Regions from separate parts of the Shewanella sp. S23-S33 genome, predicted to be linked through region 1. Evidence: predicted binding sites of a transcription regulator. Region 1 holds the regulator's gene; each other region holds the start of a gene.
What was found. The regulator sigma-54, encoded in region 1, starts transcription at its own class of promoters, with help from an activator protein. The targets are predictions, from matches to a motif close to GTTGGCACGNNNNTNGNNT.

Region 1 (4,955 bases):
AGTGATGGACTCAAAAAATATCAACGGATTAATTGTTATCGATAAAGATCGCCATCCTATCGGCGCTCTTAACATGCTAGACATGGTTAAAGCAGGAGTCATTTAATGCCACAGCAAGGATTTTACGGCCCAATCAGTGATGATGTGTGGCAACGCGCGCAAAAGATTAAACTGTTGATTTGTGACGTCGATGGGGTGTTTTCCGACGGCCGTATTTACTTGAGCAATAGCGGCGAAGAGCTCAAAGCCTTCCATACCCGTGACGGTTATGGCGTGCGCTCACTCCTCACCAGCGGTTTCAACCTCGCCGTGATCACAGGACGTCAATCCAAAATCGTTGAAAACCGTATGACAGCCCTTGGTGTTACCCATATCTACCAAGGCGTAGACAATAAGTTCGAGCCCTATGAAGCATTGCTCGCACTTTATGGTGTCACCCCAGAAGAAGTGGCTTATATCGGTGATGATATTGTCGATCTCCCCGTGATGAATGTCGTCGGTTTAGCGGTCAGTGTTGCTGACGGCCACCCCTATGTACGCCAACACGCCCATTTTGTGACTACGCTCAATGGTGGCCACGGTGCACTGCGTGAACTCACAGATCTGTTACTCCTAAGTCAAAATAAATTCACTTCGGCCCATGGAATGAGTATATGAGTCGTGTGACACTCGCGATTATCGCTTTTTTTGGAACCGCACTAGCGCTTTACTGGCAGGTCCAGAACAAACACAGCGGTGATTCCGATAACAGAGTAAAAGATCAAAATACCCCAGATTTCATCGTTGAAGATCTGCGCAGTGTTGAGTTCAATGAGCAAGGACTAGTGAATAGCCGTGTGACAGCGAAACACATGGAACATTATGATTCAACGAATCAAACTTTCTTTACTCAACCTGTTTATCTTGTTTATCCAGACCAAGGTAAAGCACAATGGCAGCTCAGGGCAGATCAGGGCAAGCTAAACAAGGAAACTGGCAAGGTTGTATTAGAAAATAATGTTATTATCGATGCCATTAGCCCAGAAGAACCGATTCAGACCTTGTCCACCAGTTATCTGGAACTCGATCTCAACACTATGATAATGACCTCTGACCGTACCATTTACGTCACAGGGAAAGATTTTAATATTCAAGGCCAAGGCCTTTATGCCGACCTCAACGCGCAAGAAGTGCAATTGACCAGTCAGGTAGTAGGAACATATGAAGCAAAATAACGTATTACTTGCCAGCCTAATGCTAATTATGAGCATGAGTGCTTTCGCGAAAGTGGGCGATTTAAAGCAAGAAGTCAAAATTAAAGCTGTGAGCCAAACTGCGGATATCAAAAACAACCAGATCATCTTCTTTGGTCCGGTGGAAGTTACCCAAGGCTCAATAAAAATCCAAGCAAATGAACTGCGTGCATTTTCCGCTGAAGGTGAAAATAGCAAAACTTTAGTCGCCACAGGCAACCCTGCTACGTATAGCCAGATATTAGACGATGGCCGTCCTGCATCGGCTAGCGCGAAAGAAATTCGTTACGATATGGCAAGCCGCACCTTAACTCTGAAAGGTATGGCGTCATTAGATCAAGCAGGTAGCCAAGTTACAGGCAATTTAATCCGCTATAACATGATTCAACAGAAATTGATGGCCGAGAGTACTGGCAGTGGTGACGATCGCGTGATCACTATTATTCAGCCTGAAAACTATCAAGATGATGCTAAATCAGACGCTCCGGCGGATAAACCTGTAAAAAAGCAGGACTCTAAATGACCCAAATCACCTTAAGAGCACAAAATCTGGCGAAAAGTTACAAGAGTCGCCAAGTGGTTAAAGACGTCAGTCTGACGGTAAAAACCGGTCAAGTCGTTGGCCTACTCGGTCCGAACGGCGCGGGTAAAACCACGACCTTTTACATGGTTGTCGGGCTAGTGAAGAGCGATAAGGGACATATCTTTATCGACGATGATGATTTAACCGCAGATCCTATGCATCTGCGTGCCCGCAAAGGCATAGGTTACTTACCGCAGGAAGCCAGTATCTTTCGTAAGCTAACTGTTCATGACAACATCATGGCCGTACTGCAAACTCGTAAAGAACTTAAAAACGAAGAACGAGAAGAAGAACTAGAACATCTGCTCGAAGAGTTTCATATCACCCACATCCGTGACAGCCAAGGCATGTCATTGTCGGGTGGCGAACGTCGTCGCGTCGAAATTGCGCGGGCTTTAGCCGCTAATCCTAAGTTCATTTTGCTCGATGAACCGTTTGCCGGCGTCGATCCTATTTCGGTTATCGACATCAAGAAGATTATCGAACAACTCAAAAGTCGCGGCCTTGGCGTACTGATCACAGACCATAATGTCCGCGAGACATTAGATGTATGTGAACATGCTTATATTGTGAGTCACGGAAACCTGATTGCCGAAGGAACTCCAGCAGAGATCTTAGACAATCAGCAAGTTAGGGCTGTGTACTTAGGTGAACAATTCAGGCTATAGTTAATCGAGCGAAGCCTATGGAGACAATTTATACCGCCATTGGGCTTCACTCAAAATGATAATAAGCGACCTCATCCAACAATAATAACGTAGGGATCAGCGGTAACATGAAAGCGTCACTCCAGCTCAAACTGGGTCAACAGTTAACCATGACGCCACAATTACAACAGGCCATACGTCTGTTGCAACTGTCGTCATTAGAACTGCAGCAAGAGATCCAGCAAGCATTAGATTCTAATCCCCTTCTCGAGCTGGAAGAGGATCAATTCGACGCCACTAAAACCCCTGTAAACCAAACGCTATCCGATACGGATTTCAGTGAATCTAGCACTCTGCCACCAGAAAAAGACAGCTCCACCATAGACACGGCAGAGTCGCTAACCAAAGAATCCATGCCCGATGAGCTCCCCATGGACACCACATGGGATGAAGTGTTTACCGCCTCCCCAAACTCAGGCCCCGGCGGTAGTCGTGAAGACGATATGCCCTTCCAAGGCGAGACCAGTGAAGGTTTGTACGAACACTTAGAATGGCAAAAAAACCTCACGCCGTTTTCTGAAACCGATTTAGCCATTGCCACCGCCATTATTGATGCCATCGACGATCAGGGCTATCTCACCCAAAGCACTGAAGAAATTCTCGAAGCTATGGGCAATCCTGAAGTTGAGCTTGACGAAGTCGAAGCCGTACTCAAGCGCATTCAGCATTTTGATCCCATAGGCGTTGCCGCCCGCGATTTAAGTGAATGCCTGCTGATCCAACTGTCGCATTTCGCCGCTGATACTCCCAACCTAGAAAACGCCCGTATGCTGATCAAAGATCATTTAGATCTGATCGCCGCCCGTGATTTTAGGTTATTGATGCGTAAGACTAAATTAAAAGAAGATGAATTAAGGGATGGTATAGCACTTATCCAAACCCTCAATCCTCGCCCAGGTTTGTTGATCACGCCCAATAATGACGAATACGTTATCCCAGATGTGTCTGTGTCGAAGAAAAATGGCCGCTGGGTCGTTGAGCTTAATCCTGACTGCATGCCAAAAATCAATGTAAATCAACATTATGCTTCTATGGCACGCAGTACCAAAAACCAAGCCGATAGCCAATTTATTCGCGGCCATCTGCAAGAGGCTAAATGGTTTATTAAGAGCTTAGAAAGCCGTAACGATACTTTGCTTAAAGTTGCTAATTGCATAGTGCAATATCAGCAAGGTTTCTTTGAGTATGGTGAAGAAGCCATGAAGCCTATGGTGCTTAACGATATTGCCGAAGCGGTAGAAATGCATGAGTCCACCATCTCACGGGTCACAACTCAAAAATACATGCATACCCCTAAGGGACTTTTTGAACTAAAATACTTCTTCTCTAGCCACGTCGGTACTGACGATGGTGGTGAGTGCTCATCCACAGCAATCAGAGCCTTTATAAAGAAACTGGTTGCAGCGGAAAACCAGAAAAAACCATTAAGCGATAGTAAGATGGCACAACTTCTGGCAGAACAAGGGATCAACGTAGCCCGTAGAACCATTGCGAAGTACCGAGAGGCTATGCTTATTCCACCTTCTAATCAGCGTAAAAGTTTATAACCTACAGTGGATATCGGAGGACGTTTCTATGCAAATAAACCTAAGTGGACACCATGTCGAAATTACCGAATCGTTACGTGCATATGTAGAAGAAAAGTTTTCAAAACTTGAACGCCATTTCGAACAGATCAATAATGTGCACGTTGTGCTCAATGTTGAGAAAATGCAACAGATTGCCGAAGCGAGAATAAACCTCATAGGTGGTGAAGTTTTTGCTACTTCAGAGCATGCTGACATGTATGCTGCTATAGACGCCCTGATTGACAAGCTTGACCGTCAGGTTATTAAACACAAAGAGAAGTTAACAAAACACTAATAATGGAACTTTGTACCATACTGCGGCCGGAGTGCACTACCTGCGCCACTCCGGGCAGCAAGAAAAAGGTACTGGAACTCATCAGCGACTTAGTCGCTGCCCAGTACCCGACCCTCTCATCTCAAGAGATATTCGAAAGCCTAGTGGCGCGCGAAAAGATGGGGAGCACAGGTATAGGTAACGGCATCGCCATTCCACATGGTCGACTAGCCGATATAGATCAGCCCATTGCCATACTAATTAAGTGTGAAGAGCCGATAGCATTTGATGCTATCGATAAGCAACCTGTTGATATTTTATTTGCACTACTGGTGCCTGCAGACCAATGTCAGCAGCACTTAAGTACTTTGTCTTGCATGGCCGAAAAGCTGAGCGACAAGCAAATATTAAAGCAATTACGCAAGACGCATGATGAAACGGAACTCTATCAGGTAATCACTGGATGAAACTGGTCATAGTGTCGGGCCGCTCAGGCTCAGGCAAATCTGTCGCCCTTAGGGTACTCGAAGATCTCGGCTATTATTGTGTCGATAACCTTCCCTTGCCATTGATTGGCAGTTTGCTTGAGCA
Region 2 (4,955 bases), on a different contig from region 1:
CGGTAATTTTATCCTGTGCGGCCTCACTGCCTGAGTTGGCGTAAAACATTAACCGATAGCTTTGCATCCTCAGCGACCCTGAGGCATTAATCGCCTTGGCGTCGCCTAAGCTGTAGGACAAATTGATGATAGCAAAAGTCGATAAACTACTAGAGAGCAGAATAAGTACTAACATTAATCCTAAGATTTTTGAGGTGAGACTACCTCGTTTCATTAATCCGCTGTTCATTTTGATGGCCGCTGTTATGGCACTTTGCAGTGGTTTTTACATTAGAAAATAATGTAATACATTAACAAAAGTATAGAAATGTGAACAACAACACCTTTACATTTTGATCTAGCGCAAACTTCAACCTAGATACCCCCTAAGAGGTATATTTTTAGCAGGGTTAAATCACTAAGTTTGACCATGGAGATGTCGTGATTTACAACAATAATGCAACACGGAGATGAGATGATGAAGAAGATGACAGGTAAGTCCTTTGCACTGAGTGCACTGGTTGCCGCCAGCTTCATGGCAGCGGGCGCAATGGCGAGTGATAAAACAGAGCCTCGCAACGAAGTTTATAAAGATAAATTTAAGAATCAATACAGTAGCTGGCATGATACCGCTAAAAGTGAAGAACTAGTGGATGCACTTGCACAAGATCCTAATATGGTGATCTTATGGGCGGGTTATGGTTTTGCTAAAGATTATAATGCACCACGCGGCCACATGTATGCGGTAACTGACGTGCGCAACACGCTACGTACAGGTGCACCCGCTAATGCGGAAGATGGTCCTATGCCGATGGCATGTTGGAGTTGTAAGAGCCCTGATGTACCTCGCTTGATTGAAGAGCAAGGCGAAGATGGTTACTTCAAAGGTAAGTGGTCAAAGGGTGGCCCTGAAGTGACAAATACCATTGGTTGTGGTGATTGCCATGAAAAAAGCTCTCCAAAGTTACGTATTTCACGCCCTTATGCAGACCGTGCTTTTGAAGCTATAGGTACACCTTTTAGCAAAGCGTCTAAACAAGATAAAGAATCAATGGTATGTGCTCAGTGCCACGTTGAGTATTATTTTGAGAAAACTGACGACAAAAAGAATTTTGTTAAATTCCCTTGGGATATGGGTACAACAGTTGAAAAAATGGAAGTCTACTATGACTCAATCCAATTTTCTGATTGGACACACGCCCTTTCTAAGACACCAATGTTAAAAGCCCAGCATCCAGAGTATGAAACGTGGAAAATGGGTATTCACGGCATGAATAATGTGAGTTGCGTTGACTGTCACATGCCAAAAGTGACCAGTGCTGAAGGTAAGAAGTTTACCGATCATAAAGTGGGCAATCCATTCGACCGTTTTGAAGAAACCTGTGCAACTTGCCATAGCCAGACTAAAGAGTTTTTGGTTGGCGTGACTAATGAGCGTAAAGCCAAAGTCAAAGAAATGAAGTTGAAAGCGGAAGAGCAATTAGTCAAAGCACACTTTGAAGCAGAGGCTGCGTGGAAAGCTGGCGCAACTGAAGAAGAAATGAAACCCATACTGACAGATATTCGCCACTCACAATGGCGTTGGGATTTAGCGATTGCTTCCCATGGTGTTGCAGCTCACGCACCTGATGAAGCATTGCGTATTCTGGGAACTTCGGTAAGTAAAGCTGCTGATGCTCGTGTTAAGTTAGCGCAATTACTCGGTAAAAAAGGCATCACAGATCCAATCGCTATTCCTGATATCTCTACCAAAGCTAAGGCACAAGCAGCCTTAGGTATGGATATGGATAAGATGAATGCAGAGAAAGAAGCATTCAAGAAAGACATGTTACCTAAGTGGGATGAAGAAGCGAAAAAACGCGAAGCCACTTATAAGTAGGTTTTAATCAATCGCGGTTGAGTTTTCAATATGAGCTAACCCCTCATGTAAATAAAAGCCCTCGCTGACTCAGCGGGGGCTTTTTTATGGAAAAAAATATCGAGTAATGTCAGGCGTTGGTCATGCTGGCTGAAGAAATACCACGGGCTAAGTCGCTATTTGATCAGTTTTAATAATGCCCTAAAGCGCTCGCCTTGGGCTTGATGTTGTAATTCAAATAATAGCGATTCCACGTTAGTTAATAAGGCGCCTCTGGCCGTCATCATCTGAATACCCAGTTTTTTATTATCGGCACTGCGTGACGAGACGCCATCTGCGACGAGATGCACCGAATATTGCTGTTCGATAAGGTCACAACAGGTTTGGTAAACACACACATGGGTTTCAATACCCGCCAGTATGACGTGTTTGCGATTCGTCTTAGTTAATGCCTTTGCAAACGCGTCACAGTGCCAGCCGCTAAAATGCTGCTTGGCAATGGGTGAGCTGGTTTTCGCAAGTAAAGTTTGCAGCTCAGGGCTAGTTGCTCCGAGTTTATCGGGTAGCTGTTCTAACCACAGTATTGGAATTTCAAATAATTGTGCGCCTTGGATTAAGGTCTGTAGTTGTTGATGCAGCTTGTCACTGTTATCCATGATTTGTGCAAGTTTTCCTTGCACATCGACGATAACGAGAACACATTCTTCTGGTTTTAACATCGGGCCTTCCTTCTGCGCTTGATGATTGTCTTAGTGATGATCTTCGCTTTTGTTTAAGAGCTTGTGTTGTGATGCTCAGATTTCATCTCGATTTACGCTTCCCCCAGTAGACCCTAATTTAACCTTGTTACCAATAGGCCTAAGGTCGAATAGCTGCCGCACTTAAACTGCTCACTAAAAGAGTGCATCGCACCAGTTAGTGCTCGATTATGGTGCATTTTTAACCTTAAAAAATAGTGTTAAATAATTTAAACCAATAATAATCAATAGATTAAATTGTTGGCCTAATGATTGAATTACCTTTGATACAAGTTAATAACAATCGCGTTTTTTTGGAGGTCAGGATGAAACTAGTCAGCGCTATCATCAAGCCGTTTAAGTTGGATGATGTCCGTGAAGCTATCGCCGGAATTGGTATTGAGGGCATGACGGTGACCGAAGTGAAAGGTTTTGGCCGTCAGAAAGGGCATACAGAGTTGTATCGCGGCGCCGAGTATCAGGTGGATTTTTTGCCAAAAGTAAAACTAGAAATTGCCACTAAGGCTGAAAATCTCGACATGTTGATTGAGGCGATTACCACTGCGGCCCATACGGGGAAAATTGGTGACGGTAAGATCTTCGTCGTTGATTTAGAACATGCTATCCGTATCCGTACGGGTGAACTTGATACTGAAGCGCTATAAGGGGCTGACAATGGAAGAATTAACGAAATTAGGCGGCACAGTCACTGAACTACGCTTTGCACTCGATACCTTTTACTTTTTGATTTCTGGCGCTTTAGTCATGTGGATGGCGGCGGGATTCGCTATGTTAGAAGCGGGTTTAGTTCGCTCTAAAAATACCACTGAAATTTTAACTAAGAACGTTGTGCTGTACGCGATTGCCTGTGTGATGTATCTGTTGGTTGGCTATAACATCATGTATGTGGATAACACTGAAGGTGGCTGGTTACCGTCAATTGGCACCTTAATTGGTTCGCAATCAGCAGATGCGAGCCATGCATTAGAATCTGACTTCTTCTTCCAAGTTGTATTTGTGGCAACGGCGATGTCAATTGTTTCTGGTGCAGTGGCGGAACGGATGAAGTTGTGGGCTTTCTTGTTCTTTTCTGTGGTGATGACAGCGGTTATCTATCCAGTAGAAGGTTATTGGACTTGGGGCCAAGGTTTTATCGCTAAACTGGGCTTTGTAGACTTTGCCGGTAGCGGTATTGTGCATATGACGGGGGCGACCGCGGCGATTGCTGGCGTAATATTACTCGGTGCGCGTAAGGGTAAATACGGGCCTAATGGTCAAGTGAATCCTATTCCAGGCTCTAACTTGCCAATGGCAACCTTAGGTATGTTTATTCTGTGGATGGGCTGGTTTGGCTTTAACGGCGGATCGCAATTAATGGTGTCGGATGCGGCGAATGCAAGCTCAGTGGCGAAAGTGTTTGTGAATACTAATACTGCAGCGGCTTTTGGTGCTATCTCAGCTCTTATCGTGTGTAAGATGATTTGGGGTAAAGCGGATTTGACCATGATCCTTAACGGTATTTTGGCTGGATTAGTGGCGATTACGGCCGATCCTCTCTCGCCTTCATTGTTAATGGCGGGTGTGATTGGTTTAGTGGCGGGCGGCGTGGTGGTGTTCTCGATTGTGGGCTTAGATCGCATTAAGATCGACGATCCCGTTGGTGCGATTTCAGTACACGGTGTGGCTGGTTTCCTTGGTTTAATGTGTGTGCCATTATCCAATGCCAATGCAACTCTTACCGGACAGTTGATGGGGGCAGCGATCATTTTCACTTGGGTATTCTGCTCATCATTTGCAGTCTGGTATGTGATTAAGATAACCATGGGGATCCGTGTTACTGAGGAAGAAGAATACAACGGTATGGATGCTTCTGACTGCGGTATTGATGCCTATCCTGAGTTTGTTACGGTCAAAAATGCGGGCTGATTAAACTTGCACATTAACGCGTGATTCACCTTGATGCTTAGCTTGGATCGAGGGATAGTGAAGCAGAGCCTAGGCTCTGCTTTTTTATGGGTAATCAATGTGATTGAAGTTTAAGCACTGGGTCGTAAGCTTAATTACTGAGCAATTCTGTTTTCTTGTATAAATTAAGGAGTGTTCTATGAGCTTGAATATAAAAACAATAGGTCAATTTTCGCGACTAAGTCTTATCGTCATTTCTGGCTGGATATCGGTTTCTGCCTTTGCAGGAGAAGTGATCGTTAATCGCTCAAGTGAGCCTGTCGATGCCTTTGCTGTGCGTGATCAAGTGCTCAAGGATTTTGAATGGCAGGAGTCGCTTCGTCGCCAGCAGCAAATCCAAATTTTGCAGGCTTTACCCTCAGGTTGCGTTACGGTCATGAAACCCTATCGACATTTTACCTGTGGGGAGCATAACT
Region 3 (4,955 bases), on a different contig from region 1:
TTTTCTGACTCTTAATCTAATATGGCAATAAAGCAAATTTCGTGCCTGAGTATGAGAACTTTTGATAAAGTTTCCATTGTTACAGTCGATATACTGCGTAATAGAAGAATATTGTCGGACTGAGGTTAATATTGGTCTGAAGATTGCTGGTTTTTGTTACTCATTAAAAATTTGAAGCTTAGAAAGTGAGTCACTTGACTGCCAATGCACCCATAGATGAGGTAAATCCAATGCTAAAGCGTGTGATTATTCCCTTAACATTGATAATGTTAGGTGGATGTGTAGCTAAACCGGTTACGCCGCCCAAACCGAGTTTAGTGGATGGCAATGGGTTGCCGCCAACGGCAGTGATTAACCATTTAGCACAGCGAATAGTGACTGAGCTCGTTAAGCAAAATGATGCTTTGCGTTCTGATCAACCTATCGTAGTTGCAACACCAGTATTAGTGGGCGATTTGAATGGCACTAATGCGTTAGCGCAACAGTTACAGCAAGGATTAATGACGTCACTCCATAGCTTTCAGTTTAATGTGGTGGATTTAAACTTAGCTGATGGCTTGAGAGTCACATCTGACGGGGATTTTATTTTGACGCGAGATTGGCAAAAATTGTCGAAAGATCTTCCTGTTGAGCATCTTGTCGTTTCGACTATGAGCGTAGTAACCAATGGTATGGCGATCAATACTCGGATTGTGAACATTAGTAACAATCGCGTGGTATCGGCATCTCAAACTTTTGTGACTCAAAAAGAGTTGGCAAACTACATGCAGCCTTCGGAGCAAATTGTGTCACAAAATGGCATCTTATATCGTCAGGCGAGTCCAGGTATGAATGAAGTGCGTGTTTTAGGAGATGGAAAATGAAACGCTACCTTTTAGTTATTGTGGCGCTAATGCTAACTGGCTGCGCTGCTAAAGATAGATATGTGCAATGGGAAGATGTGCCGCCGCCGAGTTTTCCTAAGTTAACGGCTATAGGATATGCGCCGTTAGCGACTCAACCGGCTAAAGAGCAATCACAAAGAGTGTTGATGGCTATGCAGGCATCAAAAATTGTGGCTTATCGTGAATTAGCGGAACAAGTTTATGGGCAGAAAATAACGGCAAACAGCAGTGTCAGTGATTGGATGTTGACGGACGATAATGTCAAAGCGTCAGTTTCTGGCGTGATCCGCGGCGCACGAGTCGTTAAGAGTTATCCCGCAGGCGAGCATTATGTCACTGAGTTAGAACTTGATTTTTCACAGGTTTGGGCGCTTTATCAACAACAGAGCCGTCCACAACGAGTGAAGGAAGTGACGTATTTCTAGCGTTTTTGAGAGTATGTTCAACAGCATGTATTGAGCCGCGTATTTACGCGGCTTTTCTTTTTATACAAGACATGAATATCTAATCAGAGCTTAGAAAAGGGAATGCTAAGTGGGAGTGATGCGCTTGTTAGGCCTTTAAATCATTGCCTAAACTTGAGATAGTCGAGGTCTTGCCTTTATCGTTATAGGTGAGGCTGGAGGCGTTTCTGCTGGCTTGTAAAGCTTGAGCAAAGCGATTTAAACTCGCTAAATTCATCTCAATTAAACTGGCATTTTGTTCGTTTAATTCTTTGCATTCAGTCAATGCGTCTTTGATCTCAGCCATTTTATGCACGAGTTCGACTTGCTGAGTGAGTAGCGATTTATCACTGTGTTTTGCCAGAATATCATCATTATTCTTTAGTTCTTTCAGACATTGCGATTTTTCGTTAGCAAGGGAAAGCAGTAAATCGGCGTTTTGGTCAACCAAAGCGCCTTTTTCCTTGAGTATGATTTGCTTAAGAACAGCCAAATGGGCGTGTTGTAGATCTACCAGTTTAGCTATTTCAGTCATAGTTACTCTTTATTTAAGTCATTAAGTTCGGCTTCAAAACTTGCAATATTGGCAGCCAACTTTTCAGGGTCAATTTTATAGCGACCTTCGGCAATAGCTTGTTTGATTTCGGCTACTTTCTTTTGATCAACTTCAGGAAGGCTAGCCATTTTAGTCTGAGCTCCTTGAAGTTGTTGTGCCTGGGCCGTAATGACCACTGAATCGCTTCTCTGTGGTGTTGTCGATTTTGTAGCAACTTGAGCAGATTGATCGCTGCTCGTTTTCGTTGCGCCTGAACGAACTTGCGCAGTCGTTGCAGTGTTAAGTTTGCTAATATCAATTGCCATTTTAGGCTCCAGCGTCGTGTGTACGGGATTTCTTAACTGGGGTATCGGCAGCTTACAAAAAAGCTTTAGATTATTTTACATTCTTACTTCAACTTCGCCAATGCCTGTGACTATAGCATCTAGTTCTTTGTTTGAACTGCTATTTTTGACTCTGATCCGATCACCTTTATTGCCATCTTGTAGGGCTTCGCCCACTGTTTTGAGCTCGAATGAGCCAGAACGAACGTAGATAGATACCGAATCATTTTTACAAACGAAGCATAAGTTGTTGCTTAATAAGGGATTATCTTTTGCTACTCGTCGTTTTACTCGCACACCAGCCAATTTACTCGGGTCATCGAATTCGGCACCTCTCAAGCTATTTTGTTCAATGTAACGGACTTCTACTTGACTAGGAGAGATGAGTTCGCCTGGTGCTAAGATTTCGGTTGAGACAACAACGGGGAATAAGATATCCACCCGAACCGAGATATAGATTTGCCAAGGGTAAGCTAAGTCTTGTGTATCGCAGCTGACTTTTAAGGTGTTATTACGGCTAATTTCCCTATCGCTAGCCAGTTCAACTTTCATTGGAGACGAACATTGTGACGGCAGCATTCTTGCGTCAACCATCTGTGGCGAAATATTTACTTTGGCATTTTCTGGAACGGATATTTTTTCTGAAATAAGCGCTTTAGCTAATTCTGAGATTGCCGATACGGTGGGGACAATAGGCTCTGCACTCGCAAAAGCGGGCATGAAGAGGGTGAAAAGACTAAAAAAACAGACTAAATTTACTTTCATAATGAAGAGACTAGCTTGTAACGCCAGAATGCACCTATACTTTTATTAAGTTCGAAGCTGACCACTGTAATAATAATTTGCATCACTGTCAGAAGATTGACTCAGTTTCGACTATGTTTATCGATAGATAAGACGTAAGCAATTAATATGCCTATACTCAACTGAGTTATAGGGCCGAACATAAACAGAACAACAAGGCAGAGTTATGTCGAGTATTCTTGATTCAGTCAACAAACGAACCCAGCTCGTTGGACAAAACCGTTTAGAATTGCTGCTTTTTAAATTAAACGGTCGTCAACGGTTTGGGATTAACGTGTTTAAGGTGAAAGAAGTACTGCAGTGTCCACCACTGACCACTTTGCCTAAACTTAATCCTTATGTGAAGGGTGTTGCTCATATTCGTGGAACAACCATTTCAGTGATTGATTTGAGTGCGGCAACAGGGGGAAAACCTTTAGCGAGCACTGAAAACTGTTTCATCATTATTTCTGAATATAACCGTAGTGTTCAAGGCTTCTTGGTCAGTTCTGTTGAGCGGATCATCAACATGAATTGGGAAGCGATTATGCCTCCGCCGCAAGGTGCTGGCCGTTATTCTTATCTGACAGCTGTGACTGAAATTGAAGGTGAATTAGTTGAAATTCTCGATGTGGAAAAAATCTTAGATGAGATTTCACCAGTTAAAACGGCTATCAGTGAAGAAGCCAATGAAAAACTGACCCTCGACAGAACTCAGCATTATCATATTATGGTTATTGATGATTCTGCCGTGGCGCGTAAACAAATTATTCGTTCACTCGAGTCATTGAATTTACAAATTGATACCGCAAAAGATGGTCGCGAAGCATTAGACAAGCTTAAAGAGATCGCCAAAGAGATGGATAATGTGGCCGATGAGATCCCCCTCATTATCTCTGATATTGAGATGCCTGAAATGGATGGCTACACCCTGACCGCTGAAATCCGAGATGATCCTAAGCTTAAGCATATTAAAGTGGTACTGCATACTTCGTTAAGTGGTGTATTCAATCAGGCAATGGTTCAAAAAGTGGGGGCTAATGACTTTATCGCTAAGTTTAATCCCGACGAACTGGCCGCTGCTGTGAATAAGCATTTAAGTTTGTAATTGCTGTCGGTTAGTACCTAGATACGCTTTACGCTATAATCTCGACTTTATAACATGATGGTTTCGCACTGATTTTGGTGCTTGCTATAGGATTTAGGATGTGAATGTGCCAAATAAATCACTCGCTGAGGCTGAATATAATCAATTTAGGTTGTTCTTAGAGCAACACAGCGGCATCGTACTGGGTGAAAATAAGCAATATCTTGTGCGCAGTCGTCTTGCTCCTTTGATGGGCAAATATAACCTGCCATCCTTATCTGATGTGGTTAAGCATTCGATGAAGCCTACTGAGCGTGCGCTTAGAGCTGAAGTGATCGATGCTATGACGACCAATGAAACCCTTTGGTTCCGTGATCGTTATCCATTTGAGTTGTTGAATAATGTCCTACTACCTGAATACAGTCGTCTGGGGCGTCCACTTAAAATTTGGTCTGCGGCTTGCTCGTCAGGCCAAGAGCCATACTCATTGGCTATGACTATTCTTGAGTATCAACAGAAGAAGCCTGGTGCCCTGGCTGGTAGTGCTTCGATTCAAGCAACGGATTTATCTCCTTCCATGTTGGAACGCTGCAAAAATGCCGAGTACGATAGTTTGGCATTAGCGCGTGGTTTATCTGAAGAACGTAAGCGTCAGTTTTTTGAGGCATTACCTTCAGGTAATATGAAGTTAAAGGATAATGTGAAGCGGTTGGTGAACTTTAGAGCGCATAATTTGCTTGAGAGTTATAGTCTGCTTGGCAAGTTCGACATTATCTTTTGCCGCAATGTGCTGATTTATTTTGCACCAGAGGCAAAGGCAAAAATTTTGCGGCAATTCGCTGCCGCTCTCAATCCCAAAGGGATTTTATTTCTCGGTGC

Region 2: ACHA99_RS19380 (P-II family nitrogen regulator) is a predicted target of sigma-54. The motif match lies at 2,835-2,853, and genes of this name have one in related genera.
Region 3: flgA (flagellar basal body P-ring formation chaperone FlgA) is a predicted target of sigma-54. The motif match lies at 3,108-3,126, and genes of this name have one in related genera.

What each region holds. Positions count from the first base shown of each region.
Region 1 covers NZ_JBHFFD010000061.1:197,413-202,367, reverse strand. The annotation lists gene ACHA99_RS16860 (KpsF/GutQ family sugar-phosphate isomerase) at 1-106, shown strand, start outside; gene kdsC (3-deoxy-manno-octulosonate-8-phosphatase KdsC) at 106-657, shown strand; gene lptC (LPS export ABC transporter periplasmic protein LptC) at 654-1,214, shown strand; gene lptA (lipopolysaccharide transport periplasmic protein LptA) at 1,201-1,755, shown strand; gene lptB (LPS export ABC transporter ATP-binding protein) at 1,752-2,483, shown strand; gene ACHA99_RS16835 (RNA polymerase factor sigma-54) at 2,591-4,069, shown strand; gene hpf (ribosome hibernation promoting factor) at 4,098-4,385, shown strand; gene ptsN (PTS IIA-like nitrogen regulatory protein PtsN) at 4,388-4,831, shown strand; gene rapZ (RNase adapter RapZ) at 4,828-4,955, shown strand, end outside.
Region 2 covers NZ_JBHFFD010000069.1:87,322-92,276, reverse strand. The annotation lists gene narQ (nitrate/nitrite two-component system sensor histidine kinase NarQ) at 1-229, opposite strand, end outside; gene nrfA (ammonia-forming nitrite reductase cytochrome c552 subunit) at 455-1,858, shown strand; gene ACHA99_RS19385 (hydrolase) at 2,014-2,556, opposite strand; gene ACHA99_RS19380 (P-II family nitrogen regulator) at 2,901-3,239, shown strand; gene ACHA99_RS19375 (ammonium transporter) at 3,250-4,500, shown strand; gene ACHA99_RS19370 (hypothetical protein) at 4,679-4,955, shown strand, end outside.
Region 3 covers NZ_JBHFFD010000019.1:25,755-30,709, forward strand. The annotation lists gene ACHA99_RS05105 (FlgO family outer membrane protein) at 231-863, shown strand; gene ACHA99_RS05110 (LPP20 family lipoprotein) at 860-1,309, shown strand; gene ACHA99_RS05115 (flagella synthesis protein FlgN) at 1,437-1,862, opposite strand; gene flgM (flagellar biosynthesis anti-sigma factor FlgM) at 1,865-2,188, opposite strand; gene flgA (flagellar basal body P-ring formation chaperone FlgA) at 2,264-2,971, opposite strand; gene ACHA99_RS05130 (chemotaxis protein CheV) at 3,177-4,097, shown strand; gene ACHA99_RS05135 (CheR family methyltransferase) at 4,198-4,955, shown strand, end outside.